4 regions of the Levilactobacillus namurensis genome follow, and region 2 is predicted to be linked to each of the others. Evidence: riboswitches for the same ligand, from Rfam matches in the RefSeq annotation. Region 2 holds a riboswitch; each other region holds the start of a gene.

Region 1 (8,000 bases), 290 kb from region 2:
ACGGCACCGGCTACCTCTTAACCAACCGATCCGCCCAAGTGATGAAGACGACGCAAAAGACTTACTAACCACAAAAAACCGCCGCAGCACTCAATCCCTGAGCCCTGCGGCGGTTCGTCGTAGAAATCCCGTTATCCCGACGTGATTTCCCGTCTAGTGGTGGATGGTTTCCCACCACCAGGCGTCCCACAATCTGGTCTTCACACCTGGCCGCCCCTTCCCGGTGAACGGTCGGCCACACAGACGACAACTTGATCAACGTTACCAAGACCAGCTTGTGGTCAGCCCCGGTTCGAACGGCCCGCCCACTTAGGCGGAATCTGTGACCGGGGGGGTGTCGCCAGCTTCCAGATAACCGCCGGTGAGCTGACCACAACTCTTCCATTCTAGCACGCTCCTCGCACAGGGAACACGGGAACACCCCCAGAATTTTCGGTCGCCCGCTCTGAATCCGAATCTGGCACTGGTTTCACCGGTCACTTAACCAACCCCCGTCACGACCTTTTAGCGGTTCATCAGGCCCTTAATCAGCCAGCCATCAGCCGTTTCATTCCCTAAACCAGTTTGTGCAAGATTTAATTGTCTAGCCGTTCTCGTGGGCCGATTTTTAGCGAGCCAAGTTAATTGGCAATGAATCGGTTTCATGCTACTATGTACTTGTAAAGCCGGGTTTAGTCATCCTGACTTCTCATTTATAACACCGTAGCCAATCACGCCACCGTACCTATCTTGTGGCGTGATTGGTTGTTTTTTCGCTTACTTTTTGAGGTGACACTTTTACTGAACCGTTACGATATGCCCTTAAACCACGTTAAAAAAGCCTTGAGGAGTCCTGCCCCTCAAGGCTTTTGGTAACGCATGCTTATTCGTAAGCTAAGGCTTCGATTGGATCCAGCTTAGCCGCCCGACTAGACGGTGCCAGGGCCGCAATCAGACTGATCACTACGGAGACCACGATGCCGAAGACCAGGTAATTGCCCGTCACGGAAACGATGGCGTAGCCGATGTACTTATTCGCGATGCTATTCGCGAAGAGTGCGACCAGTTCGGTAAAGACTAATGCCAGGATACTAGAGAAGAGTCCCAGGAAGAAGGCTTCCGACAGGAACAGATTCTTGACGTCGCGCTTCCGGACCCCTAACGCCCGCAGAATCCCGATTTCCTTGGTCCGCTCGGAGACGCTGATGTACAGCACCACGATGATCATGATGGCGGAGACTAACAGCGAGATGCCGGCAATCGCAGCCAAGACGTAGAACGCCAACTGGATGTAGGTGTTCAGCGTCGAGACGATGGCGCCCGCCCCCGTCAGTTGATACTGGGCCTTGCCGTCACTGTTCTTCAACGTCCGGATCTTATCCTGAACCTTCGTGACGTTGCTCAAGGAATCGATCATGACCGTCGCGAAGTTGGCCCGGAAGGTCAAGTCCTTGCTCTGGTACATGTTCTTGATGGTCTGGAGGTTGGTCTGAACCTGACCGCCGCTCCCGTCACTGACCCCGCTGACCTTAAGCGTCTTGGTCATCACGACTGGCAAATGGTGTTGATCCATCGCCGTCAACGAGACCTTGACCTTCTTACCAATCAGGCGGTACGGGTGCTTCTTATTGAACTTCTGGGCGAAGGCCTTACCCAGCATGACTTCACCGGTCGCTGGTCGGGTACCCTTCTTGACACTCTTAGCCAGCAACTGGTCACTGACCGTCTGGACCAACTGCGCCGTTGAGGTGGTCCCGTTACTCTGGACCTGGGCCCCCTGAGTGAAGAAGCCCGGTTGGACCTTCTTCACGTGGGACAGCTTTTTCAGTCGCTGCACGTCGGCGTCCTTGATCTCGAGTTTCTTCACGTTCTCACTATCGGTCTTCTGAGCCACCTGAACGGCGGTGGGCTTAATCTGCGAATAGATTTCATGATTAATGTAGCCCTTGACCCCTTTTCCCAGCCCCAGCATCAGGATGACACTGAAGATCCCGATGGAGGCCCCGAAAATAATCAGCAGGTTGCGTCCCAGGTTATAGCGCATATGTTGCAAGGCCATTCGGACCGTGGCACCGAAGCCCAAGTGTTTGGCCGGCATCTCAGCGCCGTCCTTGACCGGGAACGGGTCCTTTAGCGCGGTATCGTGGTCGATGACCCCGTCGGCCATGTGCACGATACGCGTCCCGTGGTCGGCGACTTCCTGGGAGTGGGTCACACAAATGACCAACTTCCCACTGGCCGCAATGTCGTCCATCAACGCCAAGATTTCCTTCGTGTTCTGGGAATCCAGCGCCCCGGTCGGTTCGTCGGCGATGATGATGTCCGGGTCCGACGCTAACGCCCGCGCGATGGCGACCCGTTGCTTCTGGCCCCCGGACAGTTGGTTGGGGTGCTTGTGCCGGTGTTCTTTTAAGCCGACCTGGTCCAACAGGTCCGTGGCCCGGTCGCGCTGCTCCTTGCGGCTGAGCTTGGTCATCTGGAGGGAGACCATCACGTTATCCAGGATGCTTAAGTGGCTAATCAGGTTAAAGTTCTGGAAGATAAACCCAATCGTCTGGCGCCGGTAAGTATCCAGTTGCTTGGTGGACGCCTGGCGCAACGATTGGCCGTTGAGCAGCACGTCTCCTTCATACTGGGCGTCCAACCCACCGATGATGTTCATCAAAGTGGTCTTCCCGCCACCGGACTCGCCCAAGATCGACACGAACTCGCCGCGGTCGAACTTAAGGCTGATGCCCTTCAACACGGGGAACTCCGACTTGTTCATCCGGTAGGACTTGTGGATATCCTTTAGCTCTAGAAAGCTCATAGATTAAACTCCTTTAAAAACATAATGACCTATACGATAACCTTTTTACCCGCTAAAAGCAATTAATTCACCGGCACCTCGCCGCCTAAAACGCCGCCAGCATCCCCTGAACCGCGCGTTCCGGTTGCGGGTTGCGGGTCAGCAGCGTGATCACCGCGACCCCCGCCGCACCGGTCTGGGCAATCGCCGGCAACGACTCTTGGGTGACCCCGCCGATGGCCACGATTGGCACGTTGGCCTGGGCCACCAAGGCCTGCAGGCCCGCCGTTCCAATCACGGGGTCGGCATCGTCCTTGGAGACCGTGGGGTAGATGGGCCCACTACCGATGTAGGCTAAGCCCGTTAACTGGTTCGCCGCCGCGACTTCCGCCGACGTCGAACAGGACAGTCCCACGAACATCTGCCGGTCTTTCGTGGCCGCCAAGACCTGTTGGATCCGTTCGTCGCTCTGGCCCACGTGGACGCCATCCGCGTCCAACGCCAGGGCCATGTCGACGTCGTCATCGACGATAAACGGCACGCTGGCCGCCCGGCACTGGTCGCGCAAGTCGCGACCTAACGCGAGTCGTTCCGCGGGCGTCAGGGTGCTGGCGCCCTTATCGCGGAACTGGTAGGCCGTGATGCCGGCTTGTAACATCTCCGCTAAAACCACGCGGAGGTCTTTTCCGGGAACGTCTTGGCTCCCCGCTACAAAGTAGGCCCGTAATAGGCCTGGTTCAAACGTCACTGACATTAGATGGTGCCTCCTTGTCCGTAAGCCCAATGATTCAACGGTCCGTGACCGTGGCCCACCTCGATTGGATGGGCGATGGCCGCGGTCACGTAGTCCTTCCCTAACCGAATGGCGCTCTCGAAGTCCGTCCCCTTGGCAAGCTCGGCCGTGATGCACGACGACAGGGTGTCGCCAGTTCCGTGGGTCCGCACCGTATCGATTCGCGGTGCACTTAACCAGAACGACCGCCCGTCGGCCAACAGCACGAAGTCACTGGCCTTATCCGGTGTGGCCTCGTGACCGCCCTTGATCAGGACGTTCTTGGCCCCCATTTCCTGGAGCTTGACAGCGGCCTGTTCCATCTCTTCCGAAGTCGTGATGGTCAGCCCCGTGAGGCGTTGGGCTTCCGGCAGGTTGGGCGTCAAGACGTCGGCCAGCGGTACCAGCTCCTTTTGGACCGTAGCAACCGCATCATCGGCTAACAACGCCGCGCCCCCCTTGGCGATCATGACGGGATCGACCGTCAACGGACCGAAGTGGTACTTCTTCAAGTTCTCAACCACGATATGGACGTGTTCGGCATCCGCCAGCATCCCCGTCTTGCAGGCCCGAATCTTAAAATCAGCGGCCAAAGACGCGAATTGTTCGTCGATCAGCTGCTTAGGTAGCGCCATGAAATCTTGGACCCCCAGCGTATTCTGGGCCGTCACCGCCACGACCACCGCCGTCCCGAAGACGTGGCGTTCCTGCATGGTCTTCAAGTCGGCCATGATCCCGGCACCGCCGCCACTATCAGTTCCCGCGATGGTTAGTGTTTGTGGAAATTCATTGGTCATACTTACTCATCCTTCCTGCACCCTACTTAATGGTAATTCGCGATGGCTTGAATCTCCGCCACCGTGGTGAATTGTAAGGCATCTAATAATTTCACGATAAAGGTTCCCGACCCCATCCGGTCCTGGCTGCCAGCCACCAACTGACCAATCGCCGCAAAGACCAGGCACGCGGTCTGGGCCGCTTCAAAGGCATCGTCTTCGACCGCACAGAAGGCGCCCACGATGCTAGACAGCATGTCGCCGGACCCCACGTGGGTCTGGAACAGCGGCGTACCGTTCTCCACTTGGATCGTGCGCGTGCCATCGGTGATGACGTCGGTCGGCCCGGATAGGATCACCACGCACCGTTGCTTCTGCGCACAAGTCTGCGCAATCGTGACCAGGTCCCCGGCGCCTTCGCCGGCGTCGATGCCCTTGGCTTGCCAGTCCAGACCAGCTAAAGCCGCAATTTCGCCCGCGTTCCCCCGAATCACGTCGGGGTGGACGGTCCGCAAGAGCTCCGTGGCGACCTGCTTCCGGTAAGCCACCGCGCCCACGGCGACCGGGTCGATGACCAGCGGTTTGTGGGCCTGGTTAGCCAGTTGGCCAACCGTGGTGATCTGCTTGACCTGCGGCACGGTAAACGCCCCCAGGTTCAGGCAGACCGCCCCCGCCAAGCCGACCATTTCGCCAGCTTCGGCGACCTCTTCGGACATGATGGGCGACGCGCCCAAGGCGTTGAGTCCGTTGGCCACGTCTTGAACCGTGACGAAGTTGGAAATGTTAAAAACGATTGGATTTTGTTCGCGTAACTGATCCAGTAAAGTTAACTTCATAAGTATTACTCCCCGTATTAAGTAGTTGGCGGCCAGTTCCAAACGCGTTTCGGCCCCGGCCCGCCGTTGGTCTAACCCTAAACGTAAAACGCCACCAGCTCACGAACAGGTCGTGGTCTGGTGGCGTTGTTTCCACAAAACACGTTCCCTTCGCAAGTCTTAACTTGAACAGATTCCAAGGGATCGCAGCTCTGCATCTCAGCCCATGACGGGCACCCCTAGTGTTAGATTATCTTTAGCATATCCGTCTTGGTCAACGGCGTCAACGGTTCTCGCGTTAACGGGTAATCCGTTGGGCGGCTTGACCAACCACCCGCCAGATGCGGTCGAGTGCCCGGTCACTCAAGCACTGACGCAACCAAAGGATCGAGCTTCCGGCCCCCGCGTGGTAGCGGGTCTTAGGCCGCCGGGACAAGGCCGCCCGGTCCGCCAAGCGTGCAATCACCTGGGGGCCACTCGCGAAGCGCTTAGCGGCCTTGAGAATCGCCACGGCCTGAATGGTCGTCGCGGCGTAAGGTCCCGTTCCCGACGCGGCCTGTAAGTGGTCGCTAGCAATATCGGCCCACTCGGATTGGATACTCCCGGGCTCGATCACCACCACGTCGATACCGTGGGGCCGCAGTTCGAACCGCAAGGCATCCGACAGGCCTTCCAAAGCAAACTTGGAAGCCACGTACCAGCTCGCCAACGGCTGGGCCACCTTACCATCGATTGAGGTCACGTTAATGATCCGGCCGGTGTGTTGCTGGCGCATCATGGGCAGGACCGATTGAATCAACCGAGCGGCGCCAAACAGGTTCACGTCGAACTGGGCTTGGGCCTGGTCGATGGTTAGGTCTTCCAGGGCCCCTAAGAGGCCGAAGCCGGCGTTATTGACCAGAATGTCAATCCGCCCCGTCTCGCTAACGATGCGGTCGACCGTGTGCTCGACACTCTGGGCGTCGGTCACGTCCAACGGCAACGTGGTGATGCCCAGGTCGTCGAGGTCGTTCATCCGTTCGACCCGCCGGGCACCGGCATAGACGGCGACCCCGTTACGATGCAGACTCTTCGCAATGGCGTTCCCGATTCCCGAAGACGCGCCCGTGACCAACGCCACTTTACGATGATGCATAAGAAAGCCCCCTTGAGTAATGAGTTGATACTCTAATTGTACCCAAGCGACCGCCATTTTTCTATGGAAGCGGCTCCATTTTTTCATCTTTTTCGCCCCTTAATCGCTAAGCCCCCGCCTGGCGGGAATCTCTGGTATAATGGGGCAGGATTATTAGGTTTTACGTCAACAGTATATAGGAGAAATTAAATGGCAAAATACGAATCACACCGTTCCAACTACCGCTCCGGCCACCAGCGTCACGACCGGCACGAAACCCCGCAGATCGACGTGGAAGTCGGCCAACGCTTCCCCCTGACCATCAAACGCATGGGCATCAACGGGGAAGGCATCGGGTACTACAAGCGCATGGCGGTCTTCGTTCCCGGCGCGCTGACCAACGAAGAAGCCGTGGTCGAAGTCACCACCGTCGCCCACCGGTTCTTACGCGGGAAGATCCACCGGTTGCGTAAGGTCAGCCCCTACCGGGTGGAACCACGCGACAGCTACGCCGATCAAGTCGGCGGGTTCGAACTGGAACACTTAGCTTACCCCCAACAGTTACAATTCAAACGCGACATCGTCCGTCAGTCGCTGGAACGCTACCAGCCCCGCGGCTTCAAGTACTACGATGTGCGGCCGACTCTGGGCATGGACGACCCCTACGCTTACCGGAACAAGGCCCAGTTCCAGGTCCGCAAGACCGCTGACGGGACCGTTCAAGCCGGACTCTACGCCGAACGCAGTCACGACTTAGTCGACCTGCCGACCTGTTCCGTCCAGATGCCTGTGACCATGACGGTCATGCGTGCCCTGGTCACCATGCTCCAAGACCTCGAGGTGCCGATCTACGACGAGGAACACAACTCCGGTATCGTCAAGACCCTAGTGGTCCGTGCGGCCGCCAACACCAACGACGTCCAAGTGGTCTTCATCACCAACTCTCAAAAGCTCCCGCACAAGCACCAACTGCTCTTGCGGATTGCCGACGAGTTACCACAAGTCACGTCCGTGATGCAGAACGTGAACCCGGGGAAGACGTCCTTGATCTGGGGTGACCAGACCCTGCACCTGGCTGGCGCAGACGCCATCACCGAAAAGCTGGGCGGTCTGGCCTTCAAGCTGTCCGCCCGGGCATTCCTACAGTTGAACCCGGCCCAAACCGAAGTCCTCTACGACCAGGCTCGTCAGGCCCTAGACCTGCAACCAGGGCAAACCGTCGTCGACGCCTACTCGGGAATCGGGACCATCGGGTTATCCCTGGCCAACACCGCCAAGGAAGTCCGGGGGATGGACGTCATCCCCGAAGCCGTCGCGGACGCTAACGCTAACGCAGAAGCCAACGGTATCACCAACGCCCACTACGAAGTCGGGACCGCCGAAGACGTGATGTCCCAGTGGGCCGTGGCCGGGTTCCGGCCGGACGCCATCGTGGTCGACCCACCCCGCACGGGCCTGGACGAGACGCTGATGGACACCATCCTAGCCGTCCACCCCGAAAAGCTGGTCTACATCTCCTGTAACCCGTCCACGTTAGCCAAAGACCTGGTCACGCTAACGGAGGATTACCGCGTCGACTACATTCAATCCGTCGACATGATGCCCCAGACGGCACGCTGTGAAGCCGTCGTCAAGCTGTCGCAACGATAGATTAATAGGCAGTTCTCGCATTTCGTGTTAGACTTTTATTAACGATTTTAGTTAGAAAGTTGGCTAATGACATGCAAGATCCTTTTAAGGGCTTTAACGATAACAA
Region 2 (8,000 bases):
AGAGCCCGTTTAGGATACTGAAGTCGATCAGCCGCCAGACGTCATTGGTCAGCTGTAACGGGGCGCGCATGATGGCCATGAACGTGGCGTGCAGGCTAAACGGCTGGCGCACCAACCAGTAAGCCGCAACCCCGGCCGTAGCCAGCATCCCCACTAGACTGAAGGTCATGGGCCGCACTAAGTCATTTTCAGGTTGGCGCCACCGTAAGACGCCCCACCGATAGGCGTTGCCCACGATCAGCCCCATCAGCAAGCCCAGGACCAAGCTCCGCAACCCTAGGTCCATAGCAACCCACTGGATGGGCCGGGTCACCGCTAACGTCAGGGGGTTCACGTTAATCAACTCTAACCCCAAGACCCCCACAAAACCGGCCGTTAACCGGTCGTTAGTCCGTGGCGTGGCGGTCGCGACTAACTGGTAAGCGACCACGAAGGCCGCCCCCAAGGTGGCCATACCAAAGGCTCCCGCTTGAAGGAGTAAGGTAATCTGTTGGAGCCGGACCCGTTGCAGCAGCCAGTCCGTCACGTGCAATGTTCGATAGTAATAACCGGTGGGCTCCAACCACGCTTGGTTGACAAAGTCCGCCAAAGTCCCCAACACTACTAGTGGTAAAATCACCCGAAAGCTCCGGTAAATCGCCGCAATCTGCCGATTCTGACGCCACCGTACTTCACCGGCAATCAGCCACCGGCCTAACCGACTAACCCGTTCTGTCATCCGACCATCCCCTAATCACCTGCGATTGTAGCGCATTGCAGTCCCCCCGACTCAGTCGCACGCTTAGTTGACGTACTCACCCCTCAAACTGAGCATTACCTGGAAACGCAATGGCAAAGGTTCGGTCCCGACAAAATATACCAGCTAACAGCGCATTAAGCCGTTAGCCACGCCTCCAGTTGGTCGAGAACGGCGGACGTCGCGTTGGTCTGGGCCGTGTGCCGGGGAATCGCGGCGAGAACCTCTGGGGCCGCGTTAGCCATGGCAATCCCCTGTCCCACGGTCTGGAGCATCGCCAAGTCATTTCCCGAATCCCCGAAGGCTGCGGTCTGCGCCACCGGAATCTGCCATTCCTGCTGGAGCAAGCGGATGGCCGCCCCCTTATTGACCGTAGGCAACGTGACGTTCAGCCCGCCCAGCCCACTACTGGTCCCCAGGAGTTGCCCCGCGAACTGCCGGTTGAAGGCTGCGACCTGAGCCTGCACATCCGTCCGTAACCAAGTCAGGTCTAACTTTAGGATCGGTTCTGGAACCGCCCGTAAGTCCGAAACGCTGGTCAAACTGGGGTAAAAGGCCCGTGAGGCTGCAAAGCGTTGACTATCCGCGGCCAATGTGGTGTAAGCCCGCTGTGCCCCGCACGCAATCAGAAAGTTCTCCGCCATCTCGGGAGCCGTCTGGATCCACTGAATGGCAAAGCGGCTTAGGTCTGCAGGAATCTCAGCCATCCGCAAGACGCGGCCCGTGCCCGTGACAATCAGTGCTCCGTCTTCGACCACGTAGGTCAACTGATCGGCATGTGCTAAGTCACCGAACAGGTCGTGCACGTGGTCGAGCGGATCACCCGTCGCAATGACGAATCGGCTCCCCTGCGCGTCCAGAGCGCCTAGTAGCCGGTCAAACCGGTTGCGGTCGTACTTTCCGTGCGGGTCTAAAAACGTGCCATCTAGATCGGTGGCAATCAATTGAGGTAGTTCCATCTCATCTCAGTCCTCTCATGTTCAAAAACTGCTCTCATCATACGCGAGCCGTCGCGTCCATTGCAACCAACTGTCTTCTATGGCGCAAAAAAGACGCTTGGAGTGACCACTCCAAGCGTCTGATAGTATGATTAAGCGTTCATGCTGCTACTCTTGTATGCGTAGTTCATCAGCGAACGGGTCTCGGTGAACTCATTTTCATCGTGCAGGACCACCGTGATCAACCGGTGCTTACCCGCTTTTTGACCAGTTCCGACGAAGCAGTAGCCCGCTAACGGCGTGTACCCGGTCTTCAAACCGTCAACCTTTAACGAGGCCTGATAATACTTCCGCCCCTTCAACAGGTTGTTGTAGTTGTAGAGCAACTGGCCATCCACGTACTTCGAACCAATCTGACCGTCCGTGACCACCCGGGGGTAGTCCGTGATCAGGTGCCGGGCAATCTTGGCCACGTCGATTGGGGAGACCTTGTTAGCGTTGGCTGACCCGTAACGGTAGCCAAACGCTGCCAAGTCACTGTTTTCCAACCCCGAAGCGGAGACAAAGCTGGCATGCTTTAAGCCCCAGGTCTTAGCTTGGGCGTTCATCTTCCGGATAAAGGCCCCGTTACTGCCAGCGACCCACTTCCCCAACGCAATCGCCGCGTTATTGGACGAATCCAGGTAAGCTGCGTAGTAGAGGTCCTTGACCGTGTACTTGTGCCCGGACTTGAACTTAAAGCCCCCACAAGCAGCGCTGTTCCCCATGGCAATCAGCCCTTTACTGCTGGTGTTGACCACGTCGTTCCAACTGCCCTTGCCACTTTCGACCTTTTGCAGCGTCAGGTAGAGCGTCATAATCTTGGACACGGACGCGATAGGCCGCGCCGTATTCCCGGCCTTAGACCAGATCACCTTACCAGTCTGGGCATCCATGGCCACCGCCCCTTTGGCGTACTTCAAGGACAACGGCGCAGTCCCCTTCTTCAGGTAGCCGTGCCAGACCCATCCCTTGATGGACCCTGACTTATTGGCCACATACAGGTAAATGCCCTTGGAATTGGCGTGCTTTAACGTCGCTTGCTTCGTGGCATACCAGGTCGTATTGGGATGCGCTGACAGATTCACGATTTTACACGTGTGTGTCTGATTGTACAGGGCCCCCTTTTTCGACTTCTTATGGTAGGCCGTCTTGGTAATGGTCTTGGACGTTACCGTCTGATAAGCCGCCGCTTGGGCCGTAGTCGCTTGGCCAACGCCCAAACCAACCATCAGAGTAACCAACAGGGCAAAAAGGCCCCACTTAAATTTTGTGACTTGCATAATTGCTTCTTGCGCTCCCATCTTATTACATTTCTAATAATAACCTAACACGTCAATCACGCCACGGGTAGCTTCTACCGCTTTTTGTAACCAGCTTGTTGTGACCGTAACGTACTTGTAATCCATTTTTAAGTCCTTAAACTAAAAAGCTACGCAACTACTTTGTGACAACTACCGCATCGCTCGCTAAATTTACGTCAACCGGAAGATTTGAGGCCCCACCGATTAGGCCTGAGCACTATTCAAGTTATAAAAGCTTAGACCACCCCGTACGATTTTAGAGGATAGCGGTTGCATTTTTCGTCCAGATTAGTTACGCTAAAAGTAATTTAAATCCGACGGGGTGCCTATTTTGGCTGAGATCAAACCCATTGAACCTGCTCTGGTTAAGACCAGCGAAGGGACGGTGTATTTTCAAATGCAAGCAAGAACCCCACTTAGCCACGCGCTACGTGGGGATTTTTTTGGTTGTGACCACGTCACTATAACCTATAGGGGGAAAACAACATGCAACGTTGGCATATTCGTGACATTATTCTGGTCACCATTTTAGCAATTTTTATGGGGGTTATTTTCTGGGCCGTGGGGCCACTCTACGCCGTCTTGACGGCCGCTTTAGCACCTGCAGGACTTCAGCCACTGGCTAACGAACTGCTCTTAGGGATCTGGGTCATGGCAGGGCCCTTAGCTGGCTTTGTTATCCGAATTCCTGGATCCGCAACCCTAGGCGAATTCCTAGGATCCGCAGTGGAAATGTTCCTGGGGGGAACCTGGGGGGCATCTACCTTAATTTCTGGGGCCGTTCAAGGTATCGGTTCCGAATTGGGCTTCGCCGCCGTGGGATATAAGTTCTACAACTGGCTGACTTTGACGCTCAGCGCACTGACCACCACTTTAGTCACCTTCTTATGGGACTACTTCCGGTCCGGTTACAACGCCTATCACCTGGGCTTCCTACTGGTATTACTGGTGGTCCGCTTCGCCTCAATCTTTGTCTTCGGGGGAATCTTGACGCGTCTGATCACCAACCTCTTGACCCGGGCCCACGTCCTCCCCGCAACCTCTAAGAACTAAACTGGAGGGATTCACTTTGGCAACCATTACGATTCAACACTTAACTTACGCACCACCAGCCCGGGAAACTCCCGTGCTCAAGGACTTAACGGCCACCTTTAGGGGCGGTCGTTTTTCCCTATTGACCGGTCCATCCGGCAGTGGCAAGACCACCTTACTCCGGTTGATAGCTGGCCTGACCCCGCTACCCACCACGGGGACCATCACCTTCGACGACCAGGCTCTAGCCTCATTTCCGGCAACCACCCGCTCCCGTAGAGTCGCGTTGCTGTTCCAGGAACCTAGCACCCAATTCACCATGGATACCGTGACTAACGAGTTGCGCTTTGTCTTGGAGAACCAGGCGGTCGACCCAGCCCAAATGCCCGCAAGGATTGACGCCGCCTTAGCATTCGTTGGCATCACCAAGCTTCGTGACCGCGCCTTAATGCAGCTATCCGGCGGAGAACAACAGAAAGTTGCCCTGGCCAGTATCGTGGCCATGGACAGTGACGTTATCTTGCTAGACGAGCCCTTTGCCAGTATCGATCCACCGACACGGCAAGTCCTGATGACCAAGCTGGTTCAACTCTGTCGCGAACGCCATAAGACTGTGATCCTCGCCGACCATGACCTCAGTGGCTATGATCAATGGGTCGACCACCTGACCGTCTTAGACCACGGGATGGCGACCCAGCTCTCGACCGCGGCGACCCAGGCCCGCCTAGCCGCCTTTACTCCGGAACGGCTGCGGCTTACTCAGGTCCAGCTCCCCGCACCCGATGCGCCGCAGATTCTGACTGGTCACCAGCTAGGGCTACGCCGAGGGACCCGGCAACTGTTGCGGCCCCAAGACCTCGCCATCCTGGCGCATAAAACCACGTTGATTACCGGCCCCAACGGTAGTGGAAAATCTACCTTCTTCCGCTCGCTGGTCCGGCTGAGTTCCTATGACGGCACAATCACTTACCGCCAACAGAACATCCAAAAGCTACGGCGGTGCACCTACGCTCGTCACGTGGGGTTGATGTTTCAGGCGGCTCAAGCGCAATTTCTCAACGTCACCTTAGGTGAAGAATTGGCGTTGTCCCAGAAGAACGGCCAACACGCGTACTTTACGCCCGACCGGGTGGCCGCTGCACTCAAAGTCCTCCAGCTCGATGGCCGTGAAGACCAGGTCATCTACTCACTCAGTAGTGGCCAGCAGAAGAAGTTCCAGCTGCTCTGCATGCTGATGATGGCCCCCGACGTCCTCCTGCTAGACGAACCCCTAAAGGGACTAGACCTGGCCTCGATTCACGCGGTACGTCAACTCCTAACGACCACCCAAGCAGACCTCAAGCTGACCTTAGTGTTAATCAGCCACCAGTTGAGCGGCCTCGACAGCTTTATCGATTACCACTTGGCCTTGGCCGACCAACACTTCAGCTACCAAGCTCAGGAGGTGCGCCATGAATCCTAGTCTCAAGCTTGCCACCATCGTGTTGATTGCGTTTGAAATTTCGTTTACCCAAGTTTTGACTGTCAACTTAGCTTTGATTGCCTTTAGTTTAATCGTCTTAGTGGTTCAACGTATTCACTTCAAGACCCTCCTGTGGCTAACGGCCGTTCCCCTCTTCTTAGCCAGCGCCCTAGTCTGGTCACTGGCCTTGCAGGGGGACGCCTCGCACCACTTCTTAGCGGTCATCTTCACCCGGATGTTCGTCTACGTCTACTTGGGGGCCACCTTCACCCAGACTACCCAGCCGCTAGCCTTGGCCCGATCACTGGAGCAGAATGCTAAGCTGCCCGCGAAGTTCGCTTACGGGTTCCTGGCAGCCTTCAACCTGTTGCCTAAGATTCGCGCCGAGGTCGCAACGATTCACGCCGCCGCCCTGATGCGGGGACAGGTGCTCCACTTCTGGTCCCCCCAACTGTACTTCAAGGTCATCCTAGCGGCCATGAACTGGTCAGACCAGTTAGCGGACGCCATGACCTCTCACGGGTTCGTTGAAGGGGCTCCCCGGACTTATGCGGTCACGATTCCCCTCCGTCGGCGTGATTGGCTACTCTGTGGTCTGGGCTTTGTCGTGGTCCAAATCGGCCTCTTCGTCGGCCTGCCTTAACAGAAAGGAGTTTTTTAATGTTCACTGATCAAGCCCATGCCGCTACTCTCACCAGTTGGGCGGCTTCCAAGCACCACCCCTTCATTCAAGCCTTGCAAGCGGGGACCTTACCCGCAGCCACTTTCCGGTATTATCTGATTCAAGACCACCACTACCTGCAAGAATTCGCGACGATTCACGACCTGGCCGCGGACCAGGCCACGGATCCGCAGGCGGCCCACCAGTTACGAGCCGGAGCTGAACACTTACGCCAAGGCGAGATGGCGGTCCGCAAAACCTTCTTTAGGCAACTCGCCATCACGGATGCCGAAATCGCGGCGACGCCTATGGCTCCCACGGGGTACGCCTATACCAGCCACCTCTACCGGTCTCTAGCGACCCTAGGCACTGCCGGCGCCGTGATTGCCCTGTTACCCTGTTATTGGCTCTATGCCGAGATTGGTCACGACCTGGCCCACCAGGGATCACCCATCCCCATCTACCAAGCTTGGATCGATACTTACAACGCCGACGACTACGCCGGAGAGATGCCCGCTCAATTGGCCCTCGCCAACCAGGTCGCTACTCCCCAGAACACGCCGGCCCTCCTAGACATCTTCCAAAAGAGCAGTTGGTACGAGTTACACTTTTGGCAAATGGCCTTGGACCACGAAACTTGGTAACCTAAGCGTCAGGATTCCCAATCGCGCGCGCTTGCTTTATAATAAAGACACCATCTGAGGGAAAGCGGGTGTCGTGATGCAAAAAATTCGTCAAATGACCTTTCTTCAATTTTTCGGTTACTTAGCTTTAATTTTGGGCATTCTGATTGAAGGGTACGCCCTGGTGAACCACCCCGGCAGTCTGAGTAGTGGTGATGACATGTTCGGTGGCGCCGTGGTCCTGGCGCTAGCAGTGTCCTTTCTCCACGACCGACCACTAGGCCGGAAGCTGGTCATCATTGCGCTCAGCACCCTGGGCTTCGGCTATTTTACCTTCATCCACACGCACGCGTGGCTCTGGACCATTCTCTTAGCCATCGCCATTGCGGCTTTCTTGATTTACGTCGTGGGAATTCGCGAAGATATTCACCGTAACCACAGTGACTGGTTGCACTTTTAAAGGCTTATTTTGATTCCTATCGGGCCACCTCGTTGAACGGGGGTGGGCCCGATTTTTGTAATCTAAACACGTAATGGTTTTTATTGAAACCGTTTGCAATATTGTGATATACTCCTCGCTGATCACAACACTATCAGCACACAGGAGGACGATAACATGCAGATTACTTATGACTTTTCTGATAAACGCGTCATCATCACCGGTGGCGCCGGCGGCATCGGCCTGGGAATGGCCACAGCCTTCGTCAAAGCGGGCGCCCGTGTCCTGGTGGTCGACGTCAACGCTGAGCTCATCACACAGGCTAAGCGGGAGCTTCAGGCACTCAACGCCGGTCAAGTGGTCACGCTTCAAACCGACATCAGTACCAAGGCCAACGACCAACTCATCATTGACACAGCCGTCAAAGCCTTTGGCGGGATTGACGTGCTGGTCAACAACGCCCACGCTTCCCACCAGAAGCCCTTCACCGCGCTAACCGACGATGACTTGGCCCTGTCCTTCAACACCGGCTTCTATCCGACTTGGCATCTGATGCAGCTGGCTTATCCCCAGCTCAAGGTTAACCAGGGGAGTGTCATCAACTTTGCCTCGGGGGCTGGGATCAACGGACAACCGACCCAAGCCGCCTACGCTGCGGCCAAGGAAGCCATTCGCGGCCTTTCCCGGGTGGCGGCCAACGAATGGGCTGCTGATAACATTCGGGTCAACCTGATTTCCCCAATCGCCGAAACGGCTGGTGTGAAGC
Region 3 (8,000 bases), 520 kb from region 2:
GACGGTGTTTAAACGGATTGATTCCACAGTCGTATCCGGGGACGATTTCCGGTCATGCCACCGTTGCGGGTCAAGACATCCAGCAAAGCTCGATTTTTGACCTCTCGCTCAACGTGGGGACCGTCTTGCAAGATCCCGACAGTCAATTCGTAGGGCTCTCCGTGGTCGAAGATATGGCCTTCTCACTAGAAAACGACCAACAGGCCCAACCCGCGATGCGTCAGGCGACCCATCAATGGGCACAAACGTTGGACCTCCAAGACCTCCTGACCCACCATCCCCAAGAACTCTCAGGTGGTCAGAAGCAACGGGTCGCCATGGCGGGCGTGTTAATCGACAACAGTAAGATTCTCCTGTTCGATGAACCCCTCGCCAGCCTGGATCCCGCTTCCGGCAAAGCCTCGATGGCGTTAATCGACCGGTTGGCGCGGACCCAGGACCTGACGGTGGTGATTATCGAGCACCGCATCGAGGACGTCTTACAGCAGCCCATTGACCGGTTGATCGTCATGCAGGACGGACAAATTGTGGCCAACGACCGCCCCGAAACTATCCTCCGCGACTCCCTAATGGCTCAACAAGGGCTACGGGAGCCGCTCTACTTGTCAGCACTAAAGTTAGCCGGCATCTCCCTAGCAGACTGCCAACACCTAGATGACTTGGCCCAACTTAACGCACCGCATCTCACGACCACCCTGCAACACTGGACGGCCGGCGTCACCCTCAAGGCACCCGTCGTCCACACCCAACCACTCCTGACCATCGACCGTTTGACCTTCGGTTACGCGCCGGACCAGCCGATCTTTAAGGACCTATCCACGACGATCCACCGGGGCGACATGATTAGTCTGGTCGGTCAAAACGGGGTCGGTAAATCCACGCTCAGCAACCTCATCACCGGCTTCTTAACACCGCAATCCGGCCACCTGACCTTCGATGGCCAGTCCCTGGACCCTTGTTCGGTCAAGGAGCGGGCCGACCATATTGGTTACATCCTCCAAGATCCCAATCAGATGTTGTCCAAGACCTTGATTTACGATGAAGTCGCAACCGGTCTGGTCCTCCGCGGATTAGACGCCCAAACGATTGAGCAACGGGTGCTGGCGACGTTAAAGATTTGCGGTCTCTACGAATTTCGGCATTGGCCCGTTTCGGCATTGAGCTTTGGCCAAAAGAAGCGGGTCACCATCGCCGCAATCTTGGTACTCCAACCCGCAATGCTGATTCTGGACGAGCCCACGGCCGGACAAGACCTACAACACTACACCGACATGATGCAGTTCTTAGCGCAACTCAACCGCGAACAGGGCATCACCATTGTCCTCATCACCCACGACATGCACCTAATGCTGGAGTACACCGACCGCACCATCGTTCTAGGTCGCGGAGGGATTCTTATGGACGCCGCGCCTGCTGACGTGTTAACGAATCAAGCCATCATCGACCAGGCTTCACTGGCGAAGACCAGCCTTTACACGTTAGCGGAGCAACACCACCTGAACCCTACTGAATTTGTCGCCAAATTTGTTCAAGCAGAACGGGAGGCCCGCCAACAATGACTCACCAACTCTTAATTGGGTACGCCGACCGACAGACCTTCTTAAACCGACTTAGTGGCAGCACCAAGTTACTCTGCTTTGTCGGCCTATCGATTATCGGCATGACGACCTACGATACCCGCTACCTCTTAGGCATCATGGTCCTTTCCTTAATTCTCTTTCACTTCGCTAAAATCAAATTCCATGAGATTTCGTTCGTCCTAAGCGTCATCCTAGGGTTCTCCGTCTTAAATCTCCTGATGGTTTACGTCTTTGCTCCCCATTATGGCGTCAGCATCTACGGAACGGAACACCTTTTATTGGGGCACCACGCCGCTTATTTCAACCTCACCACTGAACAACTCTTCTACGAGTTCAACTTACTCCTGAAGTACACCTTCATGGTTCCCCTAGCACTGATTTTTCTGATGACCACCAACCCTAGTGAATTCGCCGCAAGCCTCAACCGCATCGGTGTCTCTTACCGGATCAGTTACTCGGTGGCCATTGCCCTGCGCTACATCCCCGATGTTCAAAGTGACTACCGGACCATTAGCTTGGCTCAGCAAGCCCGGGGCTTTGAGATCTCCAAGAAAGCCAGTCTGATGACCCGGGCTCGCGGTGGGGTCCAGATTCTACTCCCCCTGATCTTCTCGAGCCTTGATCGAATCGAGACCATCAGCCAAGCCATGGAGCTTCGCCGTTTCGGCAAGGGAAAACACCGTACTTGGTATATGGCCCAACGTTTCCAACGCAACGACTACCTAGCACTGCTGATTGTCGGCGCCCTGATTATCCTGGGCATCGTCCTCTTTAAAGTTAACGGTGGTCGTTTCTGGAACCCATTTCACGCTTAACCTTCAAGTCCTGACTTGTCGCGCTGATTCAGCGCACGACGGTCAGGACTTTTTGGCGTAACGCTTGGGCCGCCAAGTCGGGATGGGGGGCTTTCATAATCGCCGACACCACGGCCACCCCCGCCACCTTGGCTGGCTGAACCGCCGTCACGTTGGTCGAATTTAAGCCCCCAATGGCGTAGACCGGAATAGGGACTGCTGCCTGGATCGCCGCTAACGTCGCCACACTGGTATGCACCGTCTTCACGTGGGTCGTCGTGGGAAAGATGGCCCCCACCCCCAGGTAGTCCGCGCCCGCGCGCACTGCTAGTTGGGCTTGACGGACCGTCTTAGTCGTCGCCCCAATAATCTTGCGCGGTCCCAGCAAACGGCGCGCAACGTCGACGGGGATGTCCTGCTGGCCCAGGTGCACACCAGCTGCGTTCACTGCCAGCGCAATGTCTAAGCGGTCGTCAATGATCAAGGGAAGCTCATACTGGTCCGTGATGGCCTTGACCTGTTGCGCTAGTTGGAAATAGTGCCGACTATCCAGCGATTTTTCTCGTAGTTGCACCAGGTCTACGCCCCCCTGACAAGCCAGTTCTAATCGGCACAAAAAGGCCTCTTCCTCGATTCCCAAGCGGTCAGTTACTAAGTACAACGGTCGTTTTCCTACACGCATTTTGGTTGTCCTCCCATGATGTTTCAAATGGTAAATCATTTACGCCTCAGTGTAGCGAATTCATCCAACTTTGTACAGCTTTATGTTTAGACTTGACATTCATTTTCAGGTTGCGTATAACTAACGTAACGAGTTTTCAAAACTCGTTTTCATTCAGCAACCGTTCGTCTGGGGTGCCACTCGGCTGAGATTAAACCCATCGAACCTGATGTAGTTAGAACTACCGAAGGAAGCGCGACTTGCCAATGTGACTCAGGAACCACTGGGTCTTCCGTTTACGGGATTTTTCCCGTCATGACGGTCCTTTTGTGCGCAATTCCCCTTTCTTCACGACGTTCGCAGAAAGGGGAATTTTTTTATGCTTACGATTAACGGAGAACCAGCCGCTGCGGCAACTGGCACTACCATTTTGGCGTTACTTACTGCGCGCCACACACCCATTGAACACCTCGTCGTCGAGGTCAACGGCCAGATCATCCACCACACTGAATTTGCGACCACCACCCTTCAAACCGACGACCAAGTTGAAATCATCACATTCGTCGGCGGCGGCCGTTAGGAGGATGCTCATGCACACACCACCCATCATTCAAGGTCAAGCGCCCGACCAAGTCTATACCCAAATGAAAGCCCGTAACGTCACCGCGTCCACTGCCAAGCTTTCGGCGGCCCACGTCGCCATCGCGGGAGCGGGCGGACTAGGATCCAACATTGCCATCGCCTTAGCCCGCATTGGCGTCGGTACCCTGACCTTAGTTGACTTCGACGTAATCGAACTTAGCAATCTCAACCGCCAGCAATACAAGCTTAGTCAGGTCGGCATGCCTAAGGTCACCGCCCTCAAGCAGAACTTACAGGAATTCAATCCCTTTATCACCATCCACGCCTATCAGGAAAAGCTCACGCCTGCGACCATTTCCAAATACTTATCCTCGGCAGACATCATCTGTGAAGCCTTTGACGCCCCCCAGGAGAAAGCCATGCTCTTAGAAACGGTCGGCACGCAATTTCCCGCTAAGCCCCTGGTCATGGCGACTGGCATGGCGGGAATCCACAGTGCCAACACCATTACGACCAAGCAATTACGTCCCAATCTCTACGTCGCCGGCGATGGCACGTCCATGGGCGCTGAAGGCCTCATGGCCCCACGCGTGATGATTGCCGCGGGCCACGAAGCCAACATGATTACTCGTTTGATTTTAGGTAAAACAACCATTTAGGAGGAATATCACATGACAGCATCTGATCCTTTAACCATTGGTGGCCACACCTTTACGTCTCGTTTCATCCTGGGTTCTGGTAAGTATTCTTACGACTTGATCGATTCAGCCATCCACCACGCCCAAGCCCAGATCATCACCATGGCATTACGCCGTACCACGCAGGCGGCCGATAACATCCTGGCCTACATCCCCAAGGACATCACGATTCTCCCCAACACCTCGGGATGTACCACGGCCGAAGAAGCCATTCGCACAGCCCACATTGCCCGGGAACTCAGCGGCAGTGACTTCATCAAGCTAGAAGTCGTTCCGGATAAGCAATACTTAATGCCCGACAACTACGAAACGTTGAAAGCAACGGAGGTACTCGCCAACGAAGGCTTCATCGTGATGCCCTACGTTTTACCTGACCTGGTCGTTGCCCGCCAGTTGGTGAATGCCGGGGCCGCTACCGTGATGCCCTTAGCCGCCCCCATCGGCACGAACCAAGGGTTGACCACGAAATCTTTGATTCAGATCCTAATCAACGAACTCTCGGTCCCGGTCATCATTGACGCCGGTATCGGTCGCCCCAGCGAAGCCGCCGAAGCCATGGAGATGGGCGCTGCCGCTATCATGGCCAACACTTCTATGGCCACCGCAGCCAATATTCCCCTCATGGCCGCAGCCTTTCGCCTAGGAGTTCAAGCCGGCCGGCAAGCCTTTCTAGCGGGTCCGGGACGCGTCTTTACGAAAGGTGCCGTGGCCTCTTCACCGTTGACGGGCGTGAGTCACGCATGATTCCTTTAACCACTCCCGGCCTGACGCTAGCCGCTCAACTAGCCACCATTAATCGCCTCTGTCCAACGGATCCTGCCCAAAACCGACTAGTCTACACCCCCACCTGGACGGCCGCTCAAGCCCAACTCATCACCTGGGGACTAGCGGCCGGACTCCAGGCTACCGTGGACGATTTTGGCACCGTTTATCTCGACTTGCCGGGTCAAGACGACCAGACTATCGCGACGGGCTCCCACATGGACACCGTGGTCAACGGAGGACGCTACGATGGCTTATATGGCATCATCGCCGGCTTTCAAGCCATCACCACCCTTCACCGCCAACTGGGACGACCGCAACACACCCTTCGCCTGATTGCCTTCAGCGAAGAAGAAGGGAGCCGCTTCCCCCTGACTTTTACCGGATCGAAGCACTACGCCCGGCAGACCGTTGAGACTCGCATGGTTGACGCCGATGGAACCTCCTTTGAAGAAGCCCGCCAACTTGCCGTGGCGCCGCTTCAGGACCATCCCGGCGTTCATTCCGGCTTACCGGCCTTACCCGCAAGCTTCACGGAACTGCATATCGAACAAGGCCCCCGGCTAACGCAAACCCACCAACAAGTTGGCATCGTTACCGGATTGGTCGGGCAACGGCGCTTCACCCTAACGCTCAAAGGGCGTGCCAATCACGCGGGGACCACGCCCATGGCTGACCGTCACGATGCCCTTCAAGCCGCCGTCACGCTCATTACCCGCTTGCGGCACCACGCTCAAGCCCTAGATGACGCTCTAACCTTCACCGTGGGGCGCTTCGAGGTGGTCCCCAATTCGGCCAACGTCATCCCCGGGCTGGTTCGCTTTACGGTCGATTGTCGGCACCCTAGCGACCTAGTCCTCACGGAATTTGAACGTCAACTCCACCAGGCCGCCCACGCCCTGATGGCCCCGCAACTCACCATAACGATCCAACGGTGGGTCCACGATCTCCCAGTCTGCTTTGACCAGCGTCTCACCACCCAAAATCAGCGTTTAGCGGCCCAGCTCAACTTGCGAACTCGGCGGCTGACTTCGGGAGCGGGACACGACAGTGGCATCATGAGTTCCGTCGTCCCCACGGCGATGCTGTTCGTCCCTAGTGTGGCCGGAATCAGTCACGCGCCCGCCGAACTCACAGCGCCCACGGACCTAGCCCATGGCGTGGCCCTACTGACGGCAAGTTTACGGGTTCAAGCCTACGGAGGTCTCGCATGAAGCTTACACTGACTACTCAGATTATGCTGGGTATGGTTGGGGGCATCCTCTTAGGGATTCTCTTCGGCCCGGCGGTGGGCGGACTCAAGCTCCTAGGCGATATCTTCTTACGCCTGATTCAGATGACGGTCGTGCTCCTGATTTTCGGGGCCGTCATCGAGGCCTTAGGCAATCTCCCCGCCAACGCCCTGGGTCGCCTGGGCCTCAAGACGGCCCTGTGGTTCTTAGGCACGACTATCGTTGCGGCCGCAATTGGACTTCTGATGGGTCTGTGGCTCAAGCCCGGAGCGGGCCTCCACCTCACGCCCAACACGCCCAACACCGTTAAGGCGCCCGCTAAGTTAGGGGAAACCGTGTTAGGTTTCTTTCCCCAAAACATCTTCGCGTCCCTCAGCCAGGGAAACGTGATTCAGGTCATCATCTTTGCCATTTTATTCGGCATCGTCTTGAACCAGGCCAACCGCCATCACCAATTCGAAGCAGTCCTCAGCCTGGTCAAGCAGGTCAACCAGCTCGCCGTTCGCCTGGTCCTATTAGTCATGCACCTAGCTCCCATCGGTATTGGGGCCCTAATGATCGGGGTGACCGTCGACACGGGGCTCAAGGCCTTGATTCCCTTGCTCAAGTTTTTGGCCATTTACGGTCTGAGTACCGGTATTTTCTTGGCAATACTGTTGCTAGTGATCAGTTGGTACGCTAAGGTTCCCCTGAAGGGTCTCGTGAACGGTTTTACCCGAATCGCCTTAGTCGCCTTTACCACGACCTCATCCGCCGTGAGCCTCCCCATTGAGATGGCGGATGCCCACGACCGCCTAGGGGTTAGCCAGCGCATCACCCAACTGGTCTTACCCCTGGGAATGGCCCTCAACAGTAACGGCCTGGCCATGTACCTGGCTCTGGTCTGTACCCTAGTCACCCAACTCTATCAGCTCCAAATCTCGTTTGCCGGAATGGTTCAGATTGTAAGCCTGTCCGTGTTAGCGTGTTTGGGAACGGTGGTCGTTCCCGGCGGCGGCTTAGTCGCCTTGGCCATCATCATCCCCACACTGGGACTCCCCACGGAAAGTATCGCCTTACTGGCCGGCATTGATTGGTTCTCCGGAATGTTTCGCACGGTAGCTAACGTGGTGGGCGATACCACCACGGCCATTGCCATCGCCAGCGATGAACATGAACTGGACCGCCAAGCCTACACCCATTCGACCCTGAGCTCCCACTTTCTAAGACGTTCCGGGACCAAAGGTGACTAGCCACGGTATGACCAGCCTGGACGCTTCAATGTCGTCATCATATATTTACTTGGCTTCCATCTCGGCTACAAACAAGTGATGGTCTGCTTCATGCAAGCCATCACTGCGACCTTATCCTGGTTGGGATGAGGTCCTTTTTAGTCGATAATTGTCGTCAACCATATCATTAGATGCTGCGGCCCTTAGCATCATATTTCGTTATGGCTACACAACGGTAAGCCGTGATGACGGCCAGGTAAAGGGGATGACCATCACCACGGTTGAGACTAAGGTCAATCCTCAGCTCACCTATGCCACGCCATTCAAAAACATTGATTTAACAACATTCTTATTAACAAGACGTAGAAAAAGGCCCTGTAAAACTGTCTGAGTTTTACAGAGCCAATCTGAATCTGTTTTCCGTTCAGCTTAAATCGCCCACCACAGCAGCGCCAGAAAGACGCCCATAAACAGCGTGAT
Region 4 (8,000 bases), 640 kb from region 2:
GTCCAGTGCTTTACGGCCATTTCAATATTAAGATTATTATGAAAGGGCTGACCACTTTGAATCCATTACTTTCTCGCCGTCGGCAGATCTGGCTCACGCTGCTCTTGGGAACCGTGAGTGCCACCGGACCCCTAGCCATTGACCTGTATCTCCCGGCGCTTCCCCAGATGCGGACGCAGTTCATGACCAACGCGTCGTTAATGCAACTGAGTATCACCAGCTGCCTGGTCGGGCTGGCTCTGGGCCAACTGATTGCCGGCCCCTTCTCCGACCAGTACGGGCGCAAAAAGCCGTTGATCATTGGCTTTTTAATTTTCGGCCTGGTCTCCTTAGCCATCGCCTTTATTCACTCGATCTGGCTGCTGATCGGACTGCGCTTTGTTCAAGGCATCGCTGGTGCGACCGGCCAAGTCCTGGCGCGGGCAGTGGCTCGTGACCTGTTCTCCGGGAAAAAGCTGACCCGCTTTTACGCCATGCTGAACACGGTCAACGGGGTCTTCCCGATCATCGCCCCCATCATCGGGGGCTTCATGATCCACTACGTCGATTGGGAGGCCATCTTCGTCTTACTGGCCTTCATCGGCCTGGCCATCGCCCTAGCTGTGACCTGGGGATTGCACGAGACCCTGCCGGTCAACCAGCGTCAGGCTGGCGGCTACAAGAGCGCCTTCCTGGCCATGGGCGGACTGGTGGTCCAACCCGCTTTCTGGCCGCTGATTCTGGCGACGGGGCTGGTCTACGGGGCCCTCTTCAGCTACATCTCGGCATCGACCTTCGTCTTCCAGACCGGGTTCGGCATGCCCCCACAAACCTTCAGCCTCCTGTACGCCTTCAACGGACTGGGCATCGTGGTCGGGAGCAACCTGCCCGGCCAACTGGCCAAGCGCTTCTCGAACCGGCAACAGCTGACCGGGCTCCTGCTGGCGGCCATGGCCGTGAGTGCTGTGCTCTTGGTATCGCTCCTCTTCCCCGCCAACCTCTGGCTGGTAATTGGCCTGGTCCTCTTACTAGTCATCCTGATTGGCGCGCTCTTGACGCTGACCGTTACCGTGATCATGGACCGCGCCACCACCAATGCCGGCGGGGCCTCAGCCGTCATCGGCTTGTCCCAAAACGCCTGCGGTGGAATCGCATCGCCCCTGGCCGGGATGTCCGGTAGTTCCTACGCCGCCATGGCGACCATGCTCTTCGCCTGCAGCGCTGGGGCCTACGGGCTGATTCGGTTCCAGGGTCACCACCTCGACCATTAATTTGCTTCCGCTACGGACAACCCTAATTTAACTGGTAAATGCCTAAAAGGCGCGTGCTTCGACTGACCTGAAGCACGCGCCTTTTGCGTTGTCTTTACTTAGTACATCGTTACCAGGAAGCGAGCGTCTCAAGCTTCTAGGGTCAGCTGACCATCCATCAGTTGGTAGACGTGGTCGGCGAACTCGCGGAGGCGGAGGTCGTGGGTCACGACCACGACGGCCTTATGGTGGTCCTGGGCCAGCTGTTGAAGGATGCGCCCCACGACCTTGACCCGGTCGCTATCCAGCGCCGCCGTGGGTTCGTCCGCCAGGATAATCGCGGGATCCTGATACAGGGCCCGGGCAATCGCGACCCGCTGACTTTGTCCCCCGGACAGGTTGCCCGGGTACTGATCGACGATTGGCGCGATGCCCAGTTCGTCCAAGAGTTGACGCAGGGCCGCTGGACTCAGGTTCCCCTGCGGCTTGACCCGGTCGACTAAGGCGAACTGGTCCCGGACGGTCAGGTACGGCACCAGGTTATGGGCTTGCAGAATGAAGCCAATCTGGTGTAACCGCAGTTTATCGCGGTCCTTGGCCGCCATGCTTGCCAGGGCCTGACCGTCGACGGTCACCCGGCCATCTGTCGGCGTTTGAATGCCACCGGCGATGGTCAAAAAGGTACTCTTCCCGGAACCGGACGGGCCCAAGACTAGGCTGAGTTCACCGGGTTGGGTCGCGAAGTTGACATCGCTTAGGACCTGGACGCGACTCGTTCCCTGGCCAAAAAATTTATTGACGTGTTGTAACGCTAATGCGGGCATCTGCTTATCCTCCAATCACGGTCACGGGATCGACTTTCAAAATCAGTTTCACTGGAATCAACGCACCCAAGATCCCGGTCAAGAGGATGCCGCCAGTGACTCCCGCCAAGAGTGGCAGGTTAAAGCTAATCGGCACCCCTAGCGGCAAGATCCGCATAGTGGCCACCGTCAACAGGGCCCCCAGAACTAAGCCGCCAACGACCAGGATGAAGGCCTGACTCAGTGTCGTGCTGACCAAAAACTTCGACGGAATCCCCTGGGCGCGCAAGACGGCGTAGTTGGGCAGCTTCTGCATGGTCAGGATATACAAGAAGACGGCGATCACCACTACCGCGATAATCATTAGGAAGCCAATCATGAAGGTAAACGTGGTGTTCTGGGCGGAATAGCCCGGTAACTTGTTGATGAAGGCCTGGGTACTGTAGGTCTTCAACGGACTCGGTACCATTTGGTGGACCCGCTGAGAAACTACGGCACTGGCCTTAAAGGCGGGAGTGACCCCGCGCAAGGTCCGCCATGCGCCCAACGTCCCGTAGACCACCGGGGCCACGCTCAACTTGGCGTTTTTGGTGAAGCCCACGATGGTGTACTTGCCATCCACGGAATTTAGGGTCACGCGGTCACCCAGCTTGTAGCCCTGTTGCTGAAAGGCGGTGTCCGCGACGATTTGGCGATTGTTACGGGCTTTATGCCCCGCCGTCAACGTCAGGTTGCGGGAGATAAACTGTTGGGGTTGTAGGCCTAAGAATTGGGCGGACAGGTTGGGGCGTTGGCTGGCTTTAGCCACGATTCCCGCCTGTCCCAGATACGCTTGCGAACGCTTCAGGGTCATTTTATCCGCGGTATCGGCGGTAATCAGCGACTGGGACAGGCTGACGTTGGCGTCCTTATCCAAGGCCACGCTCTGCGCCTGCCAAGAATCGATGGCCTGCGTGTTTTGTTGCGCTAGCCCATAAGCCAGGCCACTTAAGACATAGACTAAGTAACTGATCAGGAGAATCATCCCGATAATCAAGCCATACCGGAGCTTCTCGTGACGAATTTCTTTTAAAGCTAAAAACATCTGTTTCCCTCCTTAGGTCTAGTCCGCTAACGCCCGTAATGCGGTCTGGAACCGCGCTAGACTGGCCGTTCGACTATCCGGGCGTAACATAATTTCTTTAATCGTGGCGTGGCTCAGGACCATGGCCGCCCAGACGGGAGCCGTCATGGTCGCCGGAATGGCGGGCGCCACGGGCAACAGGCCCTCGTTGGTTTGAAAATGGCGTTGGATCAACGCGTAATAGGGGCTGGCAGTCGCCTGGTCCACGAAGTCGCGGACCGCCGCGTAGGTGGCAGTCACATCGAGGTCGGCACGGCCTGGTGAATCTGGTCGAGGGCCAAGCCGTACAGGTACTGATACGCGTCGGTCAAGTCGGCGAAGTACTTATAGAAGGCCCCGCGCGCAATATCGGCCTGCTTGACGATGCGGGCGACTTGCGCTGTGGCTAACGAGTGCGCTGAAAATTCTGTGAGGAGCGCCGCCGTGATGCGGTCGCGTTTGGGTGCGGTTAAATGGTCAAAGGTTGCGGTTGGCATTGAAACGCCTCCTGAAAATGGTTAGTGACACCGTGTCACTTTTAGGTGATGAATTGAGAATAGCACGTTGGTGACACCGTGTCAACTTTAGCCGTTCCAGTACCGAAGATTGTTAAATTATTGTCTAAAATCATAAATTTCTTGTGTGATTGCGGCGGGGGTGCGTCACTAGTCCGGCCGTATGGTACGCTTAATTCACTAACGTTTTCGGGGAGGAACCACCATGTTGACCACTATCGCAACGGGTATCGTGGCTTACGCATCGACCAGTATTGATTGCTTGATTTTACTGACCATCTTATTCGGAATCCATGGCAACTCAGCCAACCGCGCCATCTACCTGGGTGATTGTCTGGGAACCACGGTACTGCTTCTGATCAGCGGCCTTTGTGCGTATCCGTTACGCAGTCTGCCCCAAACCACGATTATGGGTGTCCTGGGCATCTTTCCGATTCTCATCGGGCTAAAAACGGCGTTCACCGCACCCTCAGCTCAGGATTCCTCTCAACTGACTAAGTCTCGTCACCGCCTCTCCTGGACCATCGCGACGTTAATCATTTCGACCGGCGCCGACAACATCAGCGTTTACGTCCCCTTACTGACCCAGGCTCTATCCTGGCAGATTGTGGTCTTGATCATCACCCTGTTTGCCATGCTGACGGTCTTCTATTGGGCGGCCAAGTGTCTGGCCCAGTTGTCCTACCGCCACTGGTTACAGCGCAACGGCCACTATGTCACGGCAGTCTTGTACCTGTTCATCGGGTGCTCACTGCTGTTTCGCGCCTACGCCCCTTAATGTTTCATGTGAAACAAAAAACGCCCGGATTCGGTCAGCACACACTGACCGAATCCGGGCGTTCATTTTGCGTTAATCTTGCTTAGTCATCAAGGGATACCGCCGGGTGACCCGGCTCGTCAGGTAGACGCCTACCGATAACCCCAGCAGGAGCAATAACGTGGTCCCGCCAAAGAAATCCAGCTTCTGTAACCAGGAATACCCGATGACCCCGACGAGCCACCACGCGAAGTTCCAACCCACGGCTAACCGTTGCTTGAGCCCGAAAACGCTGACCGCCAAAATGGCGAATAACGGGGAGAAGACCGCGCCAATCGCGTACAAGAAGTTCTGGTAGAAGGTCATCGAGACCCCTAACGCGATGGCTAGCCCCACCACCGTGACGCCGACACCCCACAGGTTCACGTGCCCCCGGTGCACCAAGTTGTTCAAGTTGGTGGCCGCCGAAAAAGCGTCCATGAAGGTAGTGGTCACGGTTGAGAACACGATCACCAGCAGGGCCAGAATCCCGATCTTCGACTGGGCTAAGACGGCCGTGAAGTCCGCCTGACCCGTTAAGATCACGGTGAATAAGCCAATCGCGAACATCGCGACGCTCCCCAGGAAATACCCGCTCACGCTGACCAGGCTAGCCCGCCAGGGTTGCGTGGTCTTACGGGTGTAGTCCCCAATTAAGGGTAACCAGGATAGGGCCATGGTGACGTTCAATTCAACGGCACTCCCAAAGCTTAACGCCGCACCATGACTGGGATGGACGTGCCCGGTCGCCAAGATGGCGCCCATCATGACCAGCATCCCCACGGCCAGGAGAATCACGACCAGGTTATTCACCCGAAACAACCAGTCGTGGTCTAGGAGTAGCCAGACAATAATCAAGGCCGCCACGATGCTGGCCATTAAGACGGCCGAGTGGAACCCCAGCAAGTGCTGGGAAATACCGTTCATCGCGAGCTGGGCATTGACGATCATCACAGCGGTCCAACCTAATAATTGCAACGCGTTCAAGAGGGAAAAGAGCCGGACGCCCCAGGGACCAAAGACCGTCTGGGTCACCCCAATCGCCGACTGGTGTTGCTGAGCGGATAAGTAAGCCGCCGGCAACAGAAAGAGGCCACAACCGATCAAGTGCCCCACCAGAATCGCCGCCAATCCCCGTTGCCATCCTAGTGGGGCCATCAGGGTACCGGTCACGATCTCGGCAATCGAGATTGCCGCGCCAAGCCAAAGTAAAAAGAGGCCATGTAACTGTGTCTTCATCCAAAAAACTCCTTTGATTTACAAAAACGACTCCCGCTGGGTCGAGTCCGCGCGAAAGTCGTTTTAATCGAACACTTTCCTTCGCAAGTCCTAACTTAACAGGTTCAAAGGGATCGAACGATCGTTCATCTCAGCCCAATTGGGGCACCCCTAGTGTTTTCGTATTTAGATTTACTTCCATGGTACCGTTATCACTGCTAGAACTCAAGTTAATCCGAGTAATCCCAAGTGAGGGGCGGCGTGGATTCGGCTAAGAAACGGGTATACTGCTCTTGCGGCTGGTCGGTAGCCAGTGGCTGACCATCCACCCGATTCTGGGCGACGTACGCCGCAATCTGGGAGAGCGCCATCCCACTGAGCCGTAACCGCTTGATCCGACTGAGCCACTGCAACGCACTGGCGTCTAAGGTGCCTTGGGCCGTGGCCGTAATCAATCCCTGTTGCTGGTAGACCTGCACCGCCGCCGGTGTGAGTCCCACCAATTCTGCTGCCTGCTGAACTGTGTAGTCTGTCATGCTGAAAGCCCCCCGAACCACATCCTGTTAGGTACGCGTTTGTTCTTAATTATTAATAATAGTTTTTAATAATCAAATTTAATTATTAACTAAGATTTGTGATTTTCACAAGAACATATTTCTAAGATACCTGCTCTTGTGCCCCAGCACAACCCTCTTTACACAAGTCATGCAGAACCTTTACATTCCGGGGGTTAGCGCCCTCTTTTTATTACTATTTTGATAATCAAGCTCAAAAAAGAGCCGGCATCAAACCGACTCTCTTGTGATTAATGATTAAGTTCATCAGGACCCGCAATCTTAAAGCTAAAGCTGTGACCCGTCTCGGCCGAAATATGGTATTCCGGCTCAACATCAGCGCCCCAACTATCAATCCCACCGACGCCCCGCACGGCGCCATAGATGGTCAGGACCGTCCGACGGGCAGGCGGTAATTCTTCTTGGTGAGTTGCATTTTCCAGTTCCGCCGCCGTGTACGGCAGGCAGCTGAACGCAAACGGTTCATCAGCTTGTTGAACCGTCAACGAAAAGGCCTGCTGGTCCGGGTCGGCGTTGTTCAACGTGGTCTGCCGGGTGACCGTCACTTGCTGCGTCTGCATGTGCATCCCGTTTTCTTGCGGCACCAGGTACGGCGTCACGGGCAAGCCGTCAACCGTGTAAGTGCCCGGAATGCCCCCAGCCATCCGATCGGGGTAGGTCTCTCCGGACAAGCCCTGGTAACTGAAGCCGCTGGCCATGGTGGGCGCAATCAACTGGAACCCTAACGCCGGTAGCTCGGGCAAGCCCGGTTGACCCGTATAGTTTTCCTGAATCGTGAGTTGACCCGTTGCATCCACCGTGTAGACCACTTCAACCATGGTCGCCGGAACCGTCGTGGTGGTGTAAGTGAAGGTCAGGCTGACCGTATCCGCCGTCTCGTGGTCGCTATAGCGGTTGTTTTCGGGCGCAACGGGGAGTGTGATGACCCGCCCGTTGACCGCCACTTCGATATCGGTGCAGGGACTGAAGAGGTCCGCCCCCAGCCACATCGCGGCATGCGCCGAGAAGTGGTTCCCCCGGTCGTTATCCGTGGTGGCGCGCCAAAACGCCGGCTTGGGGGTCCGGTACAACCACTCTTTACCGTACTGTTGTAAGGATTCTAGGCCACCCCGGTCATAGTTGAAGATGTAGTGGAAGTGCTCGCCCACTAATCCCAGGGTCGTGTCGCCGTAAATGACGTGTAGCTTAGTCGTCGTAGTTGCCATAATAGTGGCTCACCTCCTGAAGTGCTGGTTTCGGGGTCCGGTCCGCAAACAACAGACCGTCACCGGAGAATTCGTAGTCGGCTGGCCGGTCGTCAAAGTCTCCACCATACCGCAAAACATCGCGGCCCGTGACTTCATCTTTGACCAACAGGGCCTGGTCGATATAGTCCCAGATGAAGCCACCCTGGTACATCGGGAACTCGTCCAGCAAGTCCATGTAACTTTGCATGCCGCCCAAAGAGTTCCCCATATCGTGCATGTATTCGCAGTTGATGAACGGCTTTTGCGGATCATGTTGCAGGTAGTCGCGAATGGCTTTAGGAGGATCGTACATCATGCTTTCCATGTCGGAAATGCGGTCGGCGTAGTCCCGGTTACGGCAGACGCCTTCATAGTGGGTCAACCGCGTGTCATCGTGGTCTTTGTAGAACTGGTTCATCGCGGCGATATTGTCCCCCGCGTAGGACTCGTTCCCCAGAGACCAGAACAGGATGGCCGGGTGATTCTTGAACGTCTGGTAGTTACTGCGGGCCCGGTCCAGAACCACGGCACGCCAT

What was found. Region 2 has a riboswitch for thiamine pyrophosphate ahead of RIN67_RS03675 (ECF transporter S component). Riboswitches for the same ligand answer to the same signal wherever they lie in the genome.
Region 1: linked by a shared signal. The riboswitch ahead of thiM (hydroxyethylthiazole kinase) and the one ahead of RIN67_RS03675 (ECF transporter S component) in region 2 are both predicted to bind thiamine pyrophosphate.
Region 3: linked by a shared signal. The riboswitch ahead of thiS (sulfur carrier protein ThiS) and the one ahead of RIN67_RS03675 (ECF transporter S component) in region 2 are both predicted to bind thiamine pyrophosphate.
Region 4: linked by a shared signal. The riboswitch ahead of cytX (putative hydroxymethylpyrimidine transporter CytX) and the one ahead of RIN67_RS03675 (ECF transporter S component) in region 2 are both predicted to bind thiamine pyrophosphate.

Annotation. Positions count from the first base shown of each region.
Region 1 is NZ_CP134159.1:500,108-508,107, reverse strand. Features, by position in the region: gene RIN67_RS02200 (YncE family protein) at 1-68, shown strand, start outside; gene RIN67_RS02195 (ABC transporter ATP-binding protein/permease) at 863-2,788, opposite strand; gene thiE (thiamine phosphate synthase) at 2,874-3,521, opposite strand; gene thiD (bifunctional hydroxymethylpyrimidine kinase/phosphomethylpyrimidine kinase) at 3,521-4,336, opposite strand; gene thiM (hydroxyethylthiazole kinase) at 4,363-5,151, opposite strand; TPP riboswitch at 5,279-5,381, opposite strand; gene RIN67_RS02175 (oxidoreductase) at 5,429-6,265, opposite strand; gene rlmD (23S rRNA (uracil(1939)-C(5))-methyltransferase RlmD) at 6,455-7,894, shown strand; gene RIN67_RS02165 (DUF2628 domain-containing protein) at 7,966-8,000, shown strand, end outside.
Region 2 is NZ_CP134159.1:788,639-796,638, reverse strand. Features, by position in the region: gene RIN67_RS03690 (PTS transporter subunit EIIC) at 1-718, opposite strand, end outside; gene RIN67_RS03685 (HAD-IIB family hydrolase) at 874-1,695, opposite strand; gene RIN67_RS03680 (D-alanyl-D-alanine carboxypeptidase family protein) at 1,827-2,996, opposite strand; TPP riboswitch at 3,326-3,417, shown strand; gene RIN67_RS03675 (ECF transporter S component) at 3,504-4,070, shown strand; gene RIN67_RS03670 (ABC transporter ATP-binding protein) at 4,087-5,511, shown strand; gene RIN67_RS03665 (energy-coupling factor transporter transmembrane component T family protein) at 5,501-6,154, shown strand; gene tenA (thiaminase II) at 6,172-6,816, shown strand; gene RIN67_RS03655 (hypothetical protein) at 6,893-7,255, shown strand; gene RIN67_RS03650 (SDR family NAD(P)-dependent oxidoreductase) at 7,412-8,000, shown strand, end outside.
Region 3 is NZ_CP134159.1:1,307,863-1,315,862, reverse strand. Features, by position in the region: gene RIN67_RS06310 (ABC transporter ATP-binding protein) at 1-1,559, shown strand, start outside; gene RIN67_RS06305 (energy-coupling factor transporter transmembrane component T family protein) at 1,556-2,395, shown strand; gene thiE (thiamine phosphate synthase) at 2,424-3,056, opposite strand; TPP riboswitch at 3,216-3,306, shown strand; gene thiS (sulfur carrier protein ThiS) at 3,415-3,615, shown strand; gene thiF (sulfur carrier protein ThiS adenylyltransferase ThiF) at 3,626-4,276, shown strand; gene RIN67_RS06285 (thiazole synthase) at 4,289-5,059, shown strand; gene RIN67_RS06280 (M20 family metallo-hydrolase) at 5,056-6,291, shown strand; gene RIN67_RS06275 (dicarboxylate/amino acid:cation symporter) at 6,288-7,541, shown strand; gene RIN67_RS06270 (hypothetical protein) at 7,950-8,000, opposite strand, start outside.
Region 4 is NZ_CP134159.1:146,370-154,369, reverse strand. Features, by position in the region: gene RIN67_RS00685 (multidrug effflux MFS transporter) at 57-1,250, shown strand; gene RIN67_RS00680 (ABC transporter ATP-binding protein) at 1,379-2,053, opposite strand; gene RIN67_RS00675 (ABC transporter permease) at 2,058-3,116, opposite strand; gene RIN67_RS00670 (hypothetical protein) at 3,135-3,395, opposite strand; gene RIN67_RS00665 (TetR/AcrR family transcriptional regulator) at 3,392-3,631, opposite strand; gene RIN67_RS00660 (cadmium resistance transporter) at 3,855-4,427, shown strand; gene cytX (putative hydroxymethylpyrimidine transporter CytX) at 4,500-5,684, opposite strand; TPP riboswitch at 5,744-5,846, opposite strand; gene RIN67_RS00650 (helix-turn-helix domain-containing protein) at 5,894-6,199, opposite strand; gene RIN67_RS00645 (beta-galactosidase small subunit) at 6,469-7,443, opposite strand; gene RIN67_RS00640 (glycoside hydrolase family 2 TIM barrel-domain containing protein) at 7,424-8,000, opposite strand, start outside.